One region of the Mesorhizobium sp. M0048 genome, then DNA from elsewhere that is predicted to be linked to it. Evidence: predicted binding sites of a transcription regulator. Region 1 holds the regulator's gene; each other region holds the start of a gene.
What was found. The regulator LexA, encoded in region 1, represses DNA repair genes until DNA is damaged. The targets are predictions, from matches to a motif close to TGTTCNNNNTGTGTTCNG.

Region 1 (4,956 bases):
TATCGCCCTCGGCGACGATGACCTGCCGCTCCGGTCGCATGGCCATGGCGGCGTGCAGCAGCTTGTAGATGTTGACCGACGTCGTATCGCAGACCACCGTCTGGCCGACCGCGGCACCGATCAGGCGCCCTAGCTGGTCGCCAAGTTCAAGCGGCATGTTGAACCAGCCGGCCGTGTTCCATGCGCGGATGAGATCATGCGACCATTCTTCGGTCGCGGCCTTGTACAATTCATCGAAAGCGGCACGTGAAGCAGCTCCTAGCGAATTGCCGTCGAGATAGATCACTCCTTGCGGCAAGACAAAGCGGTCGCGCATCGCGCCCAGCGGATCCGCGGCATCCATCGCCTTTACGGCCACGAGATCGGGAATTCCCGTCATGATTTGCCTGCTCCCTCAAAAAATCCAACGCAACGCCGGACACGCATCAACTGTTCTTCCATTACCGGGTAGCGCGTAGCAAGGCTCCACCGGCGAGAAGCAGCCTGACCAGGCGGTGGAAACCTGGAGTTAGCCCGAGGTTGGCGTTTTGAGTTCGTTTCGTTCACGGTGCATTGACCAAACCGCACAGTCGATACGGGTTCAATTCCGTGCCCTTTGCCGACCGACGGCCGATGCCAGTGCCGCCTTCAAGGAGGCCAGAACGGCGCAAACGAAAGCAGAATCAAGGGGATGAGGCTCGCGGCGGTGAAAATACGGTACGCCGGTAGGGGACGTCGTTTGTTTCCCGAGCCTTAACGCATTCATTAAACTTTAAACAGTTGCGGAACACAACTGGAACAGATAGTGTCTGTTCTGGGTTTGTTTTCTGATTCTGTTGGGGGTCGCTATGCTGACACGCAAACAACACGAACTGCTTATGTTCATCCACGAAAGGTTGAAGGAAAGCGGTATCCCACCTTCCTTCGACGAGATGAAGGAAGCGCTCGACCTGGCTTCCAAATCCGGAATCCACCGACTGATTACGGCGCTGGAGGAGCGCGGCTTCATTCGCCGTTTGCCCAACCGGGCCCGTGCGCTGGAGGTACTACGCCTGCCTGACTCGATCGCCCCCGGCCTCAATGCGGCACGCAAGTTCTCGCCGAGTGTCATCCAGGGCAGTCTTGGGCAAGGTGCCCCTCGGCAGGGCAAGCCCACATCGTCGCGCGTCCCTGCAGCCGGCAATGACGACGATGTCGTCGCCGCCGTTTCGATCCCGGTAATGGGCCGCATCGCCGCTGGTGTGCCGATCGATGCTATCCAGCACCAGACGCATTCGATTTCGGTGCCGCCGGATATGATCATGGGCGGCGAGCATTATGCGCTCGAGGTCAAAGGCGATTCGATGATCGAGGCTGGCATTTTCGACGGCGACACGGTGATCATCCGCAACGCCGATACGGCGAGCCCCGGTGAGATCGTGGTGGCCTTGGTCGACGAGGAGGAAGCGACGCTGAAGCGGTTCCGCCGCAAGGGCGCCTCGATCGCCCTGGAGGCCGCCAATCCGGCCTACGAGACGCGCATCTTTGGACCAGACAGGGTCAAGGTGCAGGGCAAGCTCGTTGGGCTGATCCGCCGCTACTGAGTTGCGCCCTTGGTGCCGGCTTTTGGATTGTCGGCTCTGCGGTATGGCGGCAGGCCGCGCGCCGCGCGTGAAAATTTCCGCTGCACGTGCCAGGGCCGGTATGATTTTTCGACGGCGAAGCGGATTTCGGCGCGTGTTGCCGCTTGTGGATCGAAATAGACGGCCGCACTTCCCGCGCGCGCCAGTTGCCGTTTGGTGACGACGAGGACCAGCCGGTCGTAGTAGCAGGGATTATGGGCGGTGGCGTCGTCGATGACGATCAAGCTGGCGAAGGCGCAGGCTGGCCGTGCGGTATCGCGGTCCTTGGCTTGCGCAATGATCGCGCCGGATGGATGCCTGGCGAGGCAGAGACCGTCCGTGCAAATGAACGGCATGCCCGGCGGTAGGTCGGCCGGATCGGCAATGTCGAATTGCGGATCGTTCTTTCCAGGTGTTTCCGGCGCGACGATAGCCTCTGATGTGAGCGCGCGTTTCCAGTTGTCGATCGTGAACTCATTCGGGCGTGCCCGGTTGACGGCGAGCTCACCGCTGCCGATCGGCAGCGCGACCAGCCGTGCGTCCTCCGAGATCAATACGTCGGGTACGCGCGTCTGCGTTGTCGTTAGCAAGCCGGCGAGCGCAAAAGGAATTGCCGCGAGCCGCAACCAGGTCGTCGCCATGCTGGCAACGACGAGGGCGATCGTCACCAGAAGGACAGATCTCAGCGAAATCAGACCCACCGCATCGATCGGCGAGCGCTCGGAGATCCAACCGGACAGGGCGATCATCGCCGTCAGCCCTTTGCCCATCACGTAAAGGAAAGGCCCATCCGCGCCGAACGGCATCGCCAGCGCGCTGAGCACGGCGAAGGGCATGACGACCAGTGAGACGATAGGCATGATGGCCAGATTGGCGAACAGGCTGAGCGGCGCTACGCGCTGGAAATGCCATATGGCGAAAAGCGCCGTGGCGCTCCCTGCAATGATCGAGGTCATCGCCAGGCCGCCCATGCCCAGCAGGACCTTTCGCGTGGCCAAGCGTAGCGGCGATCGCCGGGGCGGCGGCGTGGTGGCCCTGCCGGTGCGGTAATCGGACCAGCCGGCATAGGCGCCGACAAGGGCCGCCGTCGCGGCGAAGGACATCTGGAAGCTCGGACCGACCACCTCGTGCGGCGACACCAGAATGACCGCGATGGCCGAGATCGCCAGATTGCGCATGGTGAGCGCGGCCCGGTCGAACAGCACGGCGATGAGCATCACCGCCAGCATGATGAAGCTGCGTTCGGCCGCCACCACAACGCCGGAAAAGACGAGGTACGCCGCGATCGAAAAAAGCGCGGCGGCTGCGGCATATTTCTTGACCGGCCGTCGCGATGAGAAGTCGGGAAACAGCGCAAAGGCGCCGCGCAGCAGCGCCATGATGGTGCCGGCGACCAACGCCATATGCAGCCCCGAGATGGAGATGATGTGGTAGATGCCTGTACGCCGCATCGCTTCGTTGATCTCCTCGGGAATGCCGGCGCGCACGCCAACGATCAGCGCAGCAGCAATCTCGCCCTCGGCGCCGCCGATGCGGCTGCGGATATGGTCGGCGATGGATTCGCGCGCGTCTTCGATCGCGGAAGAAAGCCGCGCGGCAAGCGGCATGCTGCCCGAAGCCACGACCTTCGGATTGCCGAGAAAGAAGCCGCTGCCGCCGATACCGGCGAAATAGCTGTCGAAGGAGAAATCATAGCTGTCGGGCCGCACCGGGCCGGTCGGCGGCAGCAACCGCACATAGCCGGCGATCTCGGAACCAGCGGCCAGCTCAGCCGGTATCTTCATCGCCGAAATGCGGACCCGTTCCGGCATGTAGCGCAGCGTCGGCCTGGCGGTTGAGATCACATCGATCGTCAGCCTGATGCGGCCGCTAGCCATGGGTTCGTACGATACGACGCGACCCGTCAGCCGCGTCGAGATTTCAGAACCGAGCACATGCGTCCCGACACGCCAGGTCTCGAACTTGGCGGCAAGCACGCCAAGCGCGCAGAGCAGCGCCACCATGAAACACAGGCGCGTCCTGGGCCATGAACGCGAGACGACCGTACAAAGGGCCGCGAGGAGCACGATTGCGATCGGCTGCGGAAAGGCTGGCTCCACCGACAGCGCGAAATATACGACCACCCCGCATGCGAGGAACACCGGCACCAGCAGGAAGGCGACGCCACGGTCGAGTTCCAGGCCGGCTGCCGAGGTTACGCTGTTGCGGATACAGGACGGTGACGGGAGGCGGAAACGACGGCGTAGGCGCACGATGGGCTCGCCCGCGGGCACGAGAACCGTTGCTGGGTCGCTGGCCGGCAGCGACGGAGCATCGAAGCGCGGAGCGGGCAGCAATGCCGATACCGGCAGGGCAGGCGGGGGAGCGGCAAACAGCAAGCGTTCGCTGACGCCGCTACCAGCGTCCTCGCCCTCGCCCGCACCACGGCCTCGCACAGCCATCGGGTCTGCCCCTTGCGCCCTCGACCTCCTATGCTACATGAACGCGCAACGCGCGAAAGTCCGCAAACCCACTTCCTTGGCCCGCCTGAGAGTTCCATGCCCGATAAGGTCGTCACCCGTTTTGCCCCCTCGCCCACCGGTTATCTGCATATTGGCGGCGCGCGCACGGCGCTGTTCAACTGGCTGTATGCCAAGCACACAGGCGGCACGATGCTGCTGCGCATCGAAGACACCGACCGCGAGCGCTCCACCGAGGCGGCAACCGCGGCCATTCTCGACGGGCTTTCCTGGCTTGGCCTGACATGGGACGGCGAGCCGGTGTCGCAGTTCGAGCGTGCGCCGCGCCATCGCGAGGTGGCCGAGGAGCTCGTTCGCATGGGCAAGGCCTATTATTGTTATGCGACGCCTGCCGAGCTGGAAGCAATGCGCGAGAGCGCACGGGCCAAGGGGCTGCCTCCCCGCTATGACGGACGCTGGCGCGACCGCGACCCGTCGGAGGCGCCGCCCGGCGCCAAGGGGGCGATCCGCATCAAGGCGCCGACAGACGGCGAGACGGTGGTGCATGACCGCGTCCAGGGCGACGTGCGTTTTCCCAACAAGGATCTCGACGATTTCATTATTCTGCGCTCGGACGGCAATCCGACCTACATGCATGCCGTCGTCGTCGACGATCACGACATGGGCATCACCCACATCATCCGCGGCGACGATCATTTGACCAACGCCGCACGCCAGACCGTAATCTACCAGGCCATGGGCTGGGAGGTGCCGTCGATGTCGCATATCCCGCTGATCCACGGTGCCGACGGCGCCAAGCTGTCGAAGCGGCACGGTGCACTTGGCGTCGAGGCCTATCGCGCCATGGGCCACCTGCCGGAGGCGCTGCTCAACTATCTGGCGAGGCTTGGCTGGAGCCACGGCGACGATGAGATCAT
Region 2 (4,956 bases), on a different contig from region 1:
AGCCGTAACGCGCATGATGGCTGCCGCAGCCGCACATCATTCGGTCGCGCAACACCTTGGCGACGATCGAGGCTGCGGCGATCGACTGCGAGCGCTGGTCGCCCTTGATCAGCGCTTTGCCCTCGCAGGGCAGGCCGGGCGGCACGTCGCGGCCGTCGGCCAGTGCCAGCTTCGGCCGGATTGACAGGCCGGCCACTGCACGGCGCATCGCCTCCAGGCTGGCCCTGAGAATGTTGGAGGCATCGATGCCTTCGGCGCTGACCGAGGCCATCGACACGGCGAGTGAGGAGCCGAGGATTTTCATGAACAGCGCCTCACGCTGCAAATGCGTCAGCCGCTTGGAATCATCGAGGCCGTCGGGGATGTTGGCGGGATCGAGCACCACCGCTGCCGCCACCACCGGCCCGGCGAGTGGGCCGCGGCCGGCCTCGTCCATCCCTGCCACCGGCCAAAGGCCTTCGGCCATCGCTCTCGTTTCGAACGAGAAGTCGGGTTTCTCGACGATTTCGAAGAGAAGCGGAGAATCGGAACGCGGGCGAGCCATGGTGCGGCGAGGTTCGCATCGGCTCCGATTCTCCGCAAGTCCCCTCCGGGTCGGGCGGGGCACCGGACCAGGAGGGGGCTACCGTCTGCAAGCCCGGGGACAGGACAGGCCGGACGGGATTTTTCGCCTTCTGCGGCCGCTTCAAAGCGGCTGGCGCGAGACGCTTTGTCACAGCAGCATCAGCTGCTCGGTTGCCTTGGCAGCGGGGACGAACTGGTCGGTCCTGAGCGAGCGCCGTTCGGCATTGAGGCCGAGCCGTTTGGCGGCGATCTCGAAACGCCGGCCGATCTGCCAGGCATAGGGGCCGGAGCCTTTCATGCGCTTGCCCCATTCCGAATCGTAGTCCTTGCCGTCGCGCATCGAACGGATCAGCGACATGACGTGGCGATAGCGGTCGGGATAGTGGCGCAGCAGCCAGTCCTTGAAGATCGGCGCGACCTCCAGCGGCAGGCGCAGCAGCACATAGCCGGCTTCACGCGCGCCCGCTGCCTGCGCCGAATCGAGGATGCGCTCCATTTCCGGGTCGGTCAGTCCGGGGATGATCGGCGCGACCATCACCGAGGCCGGAATGCCGGCGTCCGAAAGCTGTCTGACCGCCTCCAGCCGCTTGGTCGGCGTCGACGCGCGCGGCTCCATCGTTCTGGCCAGCATCCTGTCCAATGTCGTCACCGACAGCGCCACCTTGGCCAACCCTCGCTCGGCCATGCGCGACAGAATGTCGATATCGCGGATCACCAGTGCCGATTTGGTGACGATGCCGACCGGATGGCCGCGCGCCTCCAGAACTTCGAGGATCTCGCGCATGATCCGGTATTGCTTCTCTATCGGCTGATAGGGATCGGTGTTGGTGCCTATGGCGATGGTGCGCGGCTGGTAATTGTCCCTGGACAATTCCTTGTCGAGCAACCGCGCCGCATCCGGCTTGGCAAACAGCTTCGATTCGAAATCCAGCCCCGGCGACAAGCCCATGAAGCTGTGCGTCGGCCGCGCGAAACAATAGACGCAGCCATGTTCGCAGCCGCGATAGGGATTGATCGAGCGGTCGAAGGAGATATCGGGCGATTCGTTGCGGGTGATGATGGTGCGCGGCTTCTCGACCTGTACCTCGGTCCTGAAGGGCGGCAGCTCCTCCAGCGAATTCCAGCCGTCATCGAACACATGCCGGCTGACCGGCTCGAAACGGCCGGACGGATTGATGCCCGCCGACCTGCCGCGATTGCGGTCCGGACGGACGCGCATGCCGCTCTGCTCGATCATCGCATTCGCCATCTCGGCCCTGCCAGCGCCGAAGGCGGCAATGTCGGCACGCACGATCTGTTCCATTTTGGCCCTTTCCCAGGGACTATCCGCCCGCTGTCGAATCGCTCTGCTCATGAATGTATTCCTATCGCATCGATGAGAACAAAGCAAGAACTTTCTCGCGGCGCGCCGCAAAAACTGGCGCTGCCCACCGCTTTCCGCTATTCGGCTAAACATGCTCAGCGTCCTGATCGAAACCCTGAATGACGAGGAGGGCCTTGCCCGCACGCTCGCCTCGCTGATCGGCGGCGCGGTCGAGGGCGTGGTGCGCGACGTTCTCGTCTGCGACACCGGCTCGACCGATCAGACGCACCGCGTCGCCGAACATGCCGGCTGCCACTATGTCAGCGGCGGCATCGCTGCGGGCATCAGGCAGGCCAAGGGCGACTGGCTGCTCTTGCTGGAACCGGGCGCGCGGCTGGGGGAGGGCTGGATCGACGAGGTCGTCGCCCATACCGCCAGGCAAACCATGGCGGCGCGATTTTCGCGGGCACGCGGCAGCCGCGCGCCCTTCCTGTCACGCGTCTTTGCCGGAAATCGCGCTCTCGCCGAAGGCTTGGTGATCAGCAAGCGTCAGGCCGCCGCGCTATCAAAGAGCGCCCGCAGCGCCGAAGCGATCGCCCGCGGCCTGGCGACCAGGAGGCTCCACGCCGAGATCTGGGTGGCGCCGCGGAAGTGACGGCTTACCATCCCGGCCTAGGGAATGCCGCCCAAGCAAATTTTCTGGCGGGTCGTCGCTTATTGTGCATTGCACAAAATCTGGCCGGGGGTTACCATTCCCTGCGAAACGGGCGAATGGGTTTGGGGTGTGCCGGAGCGGCGGCGACGACTATCGTCGATGCTGTTCCATCGACATTTGAGGACCCCGATGACCCTTTCAAGCCCCGACAAGTCCGGCGCTGCAAGCCTCGAGGCGATCGCACGCAACGGCGGTACGCTGCGCCGCATCGCCGCCCGCATCCCGACCTATCTTTCCGACCTTCGCGAGAATCCGGCATGGCTGCCGATGTTCATGCTGGCCCGCACCATGCCGGCGCGGCGCCTGCACTGGCGCGGTGCAAAGCCCGTTCCGCCGGCGCGCAATGTCGGTGAAACGATGTTCGCCGGCGTCGATCGCGATGCCGTCGTCGGCGGGCTGCGGACGGAGGGGCTCTATTCGGGCCTGATGCTGCCGGCCGCCATCCATGAGGAGATTGCCCGCTTCGCCGAGCGCACGCCATGCTTCGGCAATTTCGACCGCCGGCTGGAATTCCTGCCCGAAAAACACGCCGATGCCGAAAAGCATTTCGGCCGCCCGCTGCTCAGCGGTCACTATTTCGAACGGGTCCTCGACTGCAACGCTGCGGTCGCCGTGCAGCGCGATCCGCTGCTTCTCGATATCGCAGCGCACTATCTCGGCAGCCAGGCCAAGCTGATCACCACCCGCGTCTGGTGGAGCTTTCCGACCGGTGGCGTCTCGGACGCCGACAAGAACATGGCCTCGCTCGGCAAATACCATTTCGACCTCGATGACTGGCGGATGCTGAAGTTCTTTTTCTACCTGGTGCCGGTCGACAACGACACCGGGCCGCATGTCTATGTCCGCGGCTCCCACAACCGCCGCATCCTGAAGCATCAGCTGACGCTGCTTGTCGGCCATTCGGCGGAGGAGGTGCTGGGCGTCTATGGCGAGCAGAGCCCGGTCACGCTGACCGGGCCGGCCGGCCTCGGCTTTGTCGAGGACCCGTTCGGCTTCCATATGGGCACCGTGCCGACGCGCACGCCGCGGCTGATGATGGAGGTCGGCTTCGGCGTGTCGCCGCCCTCGCGCCGCCGTTTTCACGGCGAGCCGGTCATTCGCTAAACCGAGGTCGCTTGGCTGATACCTTGGCTCGCCTCAGCCGCGCCGCAAATGCTCGTCCAGCCGCGGCATGATCTCGACGAAGTTGCAGGGCATGTGCCGGTAGTCGAGCTGCGGCTTCAAGATGCCGTCCCAGGCGTCCTTGCAGGCGCCGGGCGAGCCCGGCAGCACGAAGACGAAGGTGGCGTTGACGACGCCGCCGGTTGCCCGGCTCTGGATCGTCGAGGTGCCGATCTTGTCGTAGGATATGCGGTGGAACACTTCGGAAAAGCCGTCCATGCGCTTTTCGAAGATCGGCTCCAGCGCTTCCGGCGTCACGTCGCGGCCGGTGAAGCCGGTGCCGCCGGTGGTGATGACGACATCGATCGCTTCGTCCCTTGACCAACCTAGGACCGTGTCGCGGATCTTGTCGCGGTCGTCGGTGACGATGTCGCGGGCGGCGAGGATGTGGCCGGCCTCGGCAATACGGTCGGCCAGCGTCTGCCCGGATTTGTCGTCGACGAGGCTGCGCGTATCGGAAACGGTCAGTACCGCGATGCGCACGGGAACAAAGGGGCGGCTCACGTCAATCCTGGCCATGGGCATCAGCCTCCGATCTCACGCTTCGCGTCGCCGCGACAAACCAGTCGGGATGGCGGCCGCGGATATCGACGGCCGCGCGCTTGGCCACGTTGCCGGTCTCGAACAGCCCGAAGCAGGTGGCGCCGGAACCCGACATCCTGGCAAAACCGGCTCCGGCCTTGTTAAGCACGGAAAGCGCCTTGCCGATGGCGGGCTGGATTGCACGCGCCGCAGGTTCGAGATCGTTGCGGGTGATCTCCAGCCAGTTGCGGATGCTGTGGAAGTCGAGGCTGTGCGGCAGCGGCGGCAGCGCCGCATTGTCGCGGCGGCCAAGCGCCTCGAACACGTCGGCCGTCGAGACGGCAGTGCCGGGATTGACGAGCACCAGACCCAGCGCCGGGAAATCCGGCACGAGTGTCAGCTCGTCGCCGACGCCGCGGGCTATCAGTGGCTTAGCAGCGAGGCACATCGGCACGTCGGCGCCGAGCGACAGGCCGATCCGCGCCAGTTCGGCATCGTCAACATCAAGTCCCCAGGTCTGGATCAGGGCGCGCAGCACAGCCGCCGCGTCGCTCGATCCGCCTCCGACACCGGACGCGACCGGCAGGTTCTTTTCGAGCCGGATGGCGACAGCCGGCGCGTGTTGGGAACCGGCCTCGCGACGCAGTGCGTCGCGCGCTCTCACCACCAGATTATTGTCGTCGACCGGCAC
Region 3 (4,956 bases), on a different contig from region 1:
CATACTTCTCGCCAAACAGCGCCATGGCGCCCTCGGCGATGGCGTCGTCGACAGACATCAGTCGTGTGATCACCGGGCCGTTCTGAACGACGATCTCGTTGGCCATGCGCTCGACCTCTTCGATCTCGTCCGGCGAGATCGGCTTGTTGTGCGAAATGTCGAAGCGCAGACGCTCGGGCGCGACCAGCGAGCCCTTCTGCGCCACATGGGTACCCAGCACCTCGCGCAGCGCCTCATGGATCAGATGTGTGGCGGAATGGTTCGCGCGCAGCCTGGAGCGCCGCGCGTGGTCCACCTTCAGCTCGACGGTCGCGCCAGTCTTGACAGTGCCATTGGCCACCCTGCCGAGATGGACGAAAAGCCCATCGGCCTTCTTCTGGGTATCGGATATCTCGATCGAGAACCCGTCGCCCGAAATGACGCCGGCATCGCCCATCTGGCCACCGGACTCGCCATAGAACGGCGTCTGGTTGACAACCACGGCAACGGCGTCGCCTTTGCCGGCACTGTCGACGGTCTTGCCGTCCTTGACCAGCGCCTCGATAAGGCCTTCCGCCTGCTCGGTCTCATAACCCAGGAATTCGGTGGCGCCGGTCTCCTCACGCACCGCGAACCATACCGTCTCGGTTGCGGCCTCGCCGGAACCAGCCCAGCTTTTGCGTGCCTCCGCCTTCTGCCGCTCCATTGCCTCGGTGAAGCCGGCAAGGTTGACCGAGATGTTGCGCCGGCGCAGCGCGTCCTGCGTCAGATCGAGCGGAAAGCCATAGGTATCGTAGAGCTTGAACGCTGTCTCGCCATCCAGCATGTCGCCGGAGGCCAGCTTTTCCGTCGCCTCCGAAAGCAAGCCCAAGCCGCGCACCAGCGTCTTGCGGAAACGAGTTTCCTCAAGCTTCAGCGTCTCGGTGATCATCTGTTCGCCGCGCACCAGTTCCGGGTAGGCTTGCCCCATCTCGCGGACCAGCGCCGGCACCAGGCGCCACATCAGCGGATCGCGGGCGCCGAGCAACTGCGCGTGGCGCATGGCGCGGCGCATGATGCGACGAAGCACGTAGCCGCGTCCTTCGTTGGACGGCAGCACGCCGTCGGCGACCAGGAAGCAGGACGAACGCAAATGGTCGGCGATGACCCGGAACGATGCGACGGTGTCCGCATCCGGACCTTTGCCGAGCGCCGACGATGCAGCGTCGATCAGGTGGCGGAACAGGTCGGTTTCGAAGACGCTTTCAACCCCTTGCAGGATGGAGGCCATGCGCTCGAGGCCCATGCCCGTGTCGATCGACGGACGCGGCAGGTCGACGCGCTCTTCCTTCGTCACCTGTTCATACTGCATGAACACCAGGTTCCAGAATTCGAGGAACCGGTCGCCATCCTCCTCGGGGCTGCCGGGGGGACCGCCCCAGATATGCTCGCCACGGTCGATGAATATCTCCGAACACGGCCCGCAAGGCCCGGTGTCACCCATTGCCCAGAAGTTGTCCGAAGTCGCGATGCGGATGATGCGATCGTCCGAAAGGCCGGCGATCTTCTTCCAGTACGAGGCCGCCTCGTCGTCGGTGTGGTAGACGGTGACCAGCAGCTTGTCCTTCTTCAGCCCGAACTCCCTGGTGATCAGGTTCCAGGCAAGCTCTATGGCGCGCTCCTTGAAATAGTCGCCGAAGGAGAAATTGCCGAGCATCTCGAAGAAGGTCAGGTGGCGCGCAGTGTAGCCGACATTGTCGAGGTCGTTGTGCTTGCCGCCGGCGCGAACACTCTTCTGGGCAGTCGTGGCGCGCGAATAGGGCCGCTTCTCCAGACCGGTGAAAACGTTCTTGAACTGCACCATGCCGGCATTGGTGAACATAAGCGTCGGGTCGTTGCGCGGCACCAGCGGGCTTGACGCGACGACCTCGTGACCTTCCTTGCGAAAATAGTCGAGAAATGCCGACCGGATCTCGTTGACGCCACTCATGAATACTGCCTTTTCGAGAGAACCGCCGGCTGCCGGCGGAAAATAGACATGGCCTTTTAGCGGTCGCACCGCAGCCTGTCCAGAAACACCAAACGGGCTCAAATCCCCGCTTTCACCAGCGCTTTGAAATGGCTTCTGCCCCGCCGTCAAACGCAAACCGCCGGCACGGGGCCGGCGGTTCGAAACGCATCGATTACGCAAACTCAAAATCAAAACATCAAATCGAAACCCGGCTGAGGCTCCGCGAGGCGTCGCCTGCCCTACATCACCCCAGCGTCGTCCTCGAAACCGTCGTCGCTGCTTTCGGAGCCGCCGTTTTCAAGGAATTTCTCGGCGATCAGCCCGGCATTCTGTCGCAGCGCCAGCTCGATCTCGCGCGCCGTGTCGGGATTATCGCGCAGGAACAGTTTTGCGTTTTCGCGGCCCTGGCCAAGACGCTGCGAATTGTAGGAGAACCAGGCGCCCGACTTTTCGACCACGCCGGCCTTGACGCCGAGATCGACCAGCTCGCCGGTCTTGGAGACGCCCTCGCCATACATGATGTCGAACTCGACCACCTTGAAGGGCGGCGCCAGCTTGTTCTTGACCACCTTGACGCGGGTCTGGTTGCCGACGACCTCGTCGCGATCCTTGACCGAGCCGATGCGGCGGATGTCGAGGCGGACCGAAGCATAGAATTTCAGCGCATTGCCGCCGGTCGTCGTCTCGGGCGACCCGAACATGACGCCGATCTTCATGCGGATCTGGTTGATGAAGATGACCATGGTGTTGGAGCGCGAGATCGAGGCGGTGAGCTTGCGCAGTGCCTGGCTCATCAGGCGCGCCTGCAGGCCGGGCAGCGAATCGCCCATCTCGCCTTCGATTTCCGCCCGCGGCGTCAGCGCCGCCACCGAATCGACCACCAGCACGTCGATGGCGCCGGAGCGCACCAGCGTGTCGCAGATCTCCAGCGCCTGCTCGCCGGTATCGGGCTGCGAGATCAATAGGTTTTCGAGATCGACGCCGAGCTTGCGGGCATAGACCGGGTCGAGCGCGTGCTCGGCATCGACGAAGGCGCAGATGCCGCCCTTCTTCTGGGCTTCGGCCACCGTGTGCAGCGCCAGCGTCGTCTTGCCCGAGCTTTCCGGCCCGTAGATCTCGACGATGCGGCCGCGCGGCAGGCCACCGACGCCAAGCGCGATGTCCAGCCCAAGCGAGCCGGTCGGCACTGTTTCGATCTCGACGACCTGCTCGTTTGCGCCGAGCCGCATGATCGAGCCTTTGCCGAAGGCACGCTCGATTTGCGACAGCGCCGCATCCAGAGCCTTTGATTTGTCCACCGCTTTGTCCTCTACAAGCCGCAAAGAATTCTGAGCCATGATACATCACCCCGTGGTCGTCAATGGAGGCCGGACAATCCCGCAATCCTTAAAAGAATGTACCTCGTTTGTTCTCATTTGTCAATGAGCGGCAAGGATTTGAAAAATAACGGATATCCATATTTGTTCTATTTTTGTTTCGTAAATTTGCTTCCCAATGCCTCCCGCCTCGCATGCGGCGCCGCTGCCGTCACCAACCGAATCGCACCCGCGATTGCAGGGTTCCGCCCAGCGACCTAGTCTCCTCCCGCGCAACAGCAAAGGGCATTTTGCCGGCATGATGAACTCCCCGACGATCCTGGCCGTGGGCGGCGCCTATATCGAGCGGCGCGGCCGGGTTGCCGGCGCCTTCGTGCCAGCCGCCTTGAACCCCGGCACGATGCGCGAGCATGTTGGCGGCGCCGTCTTCAACGCCTTGCGCTGGGCGGTGCGACGCGGCGCCTCGGCCTCGCTGCTTTCGGTGCGCGGCGGCGATGCCCTTGGCGACACGGTCTTGCGCGCCGTCACCGAGGCCGGCATTGCCGACCTGTCGGCGGTGTTCCTCGACCGGGCAACGCCAAGCCATACGATGCTGATCGATAGCGATGGCGGACTGATCGCCGGCCTTGCCGACATGGTGCTCTACGAGCTGGCGCTTCCCAAGCAAATTCGCCGCGCCAAGGTGCGCGAAGCTATCGGTTCGGCCGATGCGATCCTGTGCGACGCCAACCTGCCGTCGACCGCGCTGGAGCGGATGGCGGCACTCGCCGCCGGCAAGGCGGTGTTTGCGCTTGCCGTCTCGCCCAACAGAGCGGCGCGGCTGACGCCGGTGCTCGGACTTCTAGCGCTGGCCTTCATGAACCGGCACGAGGCCGGCGTGATCGCCGGCGTTGACATCGATGCTGACGATCAAGGCGTCATCGACGGCCTGAGACGCGCCGGCCTGAAAAGCGGCGTGGTCACCGACGGCGACGGTCCGGTGCTCGGTTTCGACCAAACCGGCGCGTTCTCGATCTCGCCACGGCCGCTACAAAAACGGACCGACGTTGCCGGCGCCGGCGACGCATTGGCAGGCGCCACGATCGCTGCCCTGCTGCGCGGCCTGACGCTGCGCGCGGCACTGCGCGAAGGCATTGCCGCCGCGGCGCTCGCCGTCGAGCGCGCCGCCTTCACCAGCGCCAGCTTTGCCGAGGCGCTGGCGCTCGTGCCCGAGGCGCGGGAACTGGCGTGAAATGCGGCCCGGAATTGCCGAAGCATGACGCAGCCTATTTGCCGGCGCGCCGTCCTGCCTCGTAGGCACGCCGCGCCCAGATCGCCATCTCGTCTGGATCGTCGAAAGCGCTGTCGGGAACGCTCCAATAGGGCATAGACACGAGCTTGCCGTGGCGCGAGTCGGTGTAGGTCCATTGCCGGCACCCGGCCGCTTCGAAATCCGGCGCGCTTTCGGCGTCCGCCTTCAGCATCAGTTCGCCACGGACGACGATGGCGACGATGACGCCGTCGAAATAGATGCCCTTGCCGCCGAACATCCTGCGGATGCTGACCGGGCCGAGGCCTTCGAAAAGCTCTTCTATGCGCTCGTTGTCCATGCGGCGATCATGTCACCCGGATTTCCCCTTGTCATCGACGTAACCGGCACCATCCTGACAAGTTCAGAATCAAATTTCGTCG

Region 2: NKJ84_RS02915 (PA0069 family radical SAM protein) is a predicted target of LexA. The motif match lies at 1,942-1,959, and genes of this name have one in related genera.
Region 3: recA (recombinase RecA) is a predicted target of LexA. The motif match lies at 3,431-3,448, and genes of this name have one in related genera.

Annotation. Positions count from the first base shown of each region.
Region 1 covers NZ_JAMYUV010000016.1:89,262-94,217, forward strand. The annotation lists gene kynU (kynureninase) at 1-379, opposite strand, end outside; gene lexA (transcriptional repressor LexA) at 828-1,562, shown strand; gene NKJ84_RS16385 (ComEC/Rec2 family competence protein) at 1,556-4,021, opposite strand; gene gltX (glutamate--tRNA ligase) at 4,118-4,956, shown strand, end outside.
Region 2 covers NZ_JAMYUV010000002.1:139,390-144,345, reverse strand. The annotation lists gene rnhB (ribonuclease HII) at 1-544, opposite strand, end outside; gene NKJ84_RS02915 (PA0069 family radical SAM protein) at 713-1,867, opposite strand; gene NKJ84_RS02910 (glycosyltransferase) at 2,019-2,522, shown strand; gene NKJ84_RS02905 (phytanoyl-CoA dioxygenase family protein) at 2,712-3,686, shown strand; gene moaB (molybdenum cofactor biosynthesis protein B) at 3,720-4,262, opposite strand; gene NKJ84_RS02895 (4-(cytidine 5'-diphospho)-2-C-methyl-D-erythritol kinase) at 4,249-4,956, opposite strand, start outside.
Region 3 covers NZ_JAMYUV010000008.1:45,754-50,709, forward strand. The annotation lists gene alaS (alanine--tRNA ligase) at 1-1,948, opposite strand, end outside; gene recA (recombinase RecA) at 2,209-3,306, opposite strand; gene NKJ84_RS10805 (PfkB family carbohydrate kinase) at 3,584-4,516, shown strand; gene NKJ84_RS10810 (TfoX/Sxy family protein) at 4,551-4,874, opposite strand.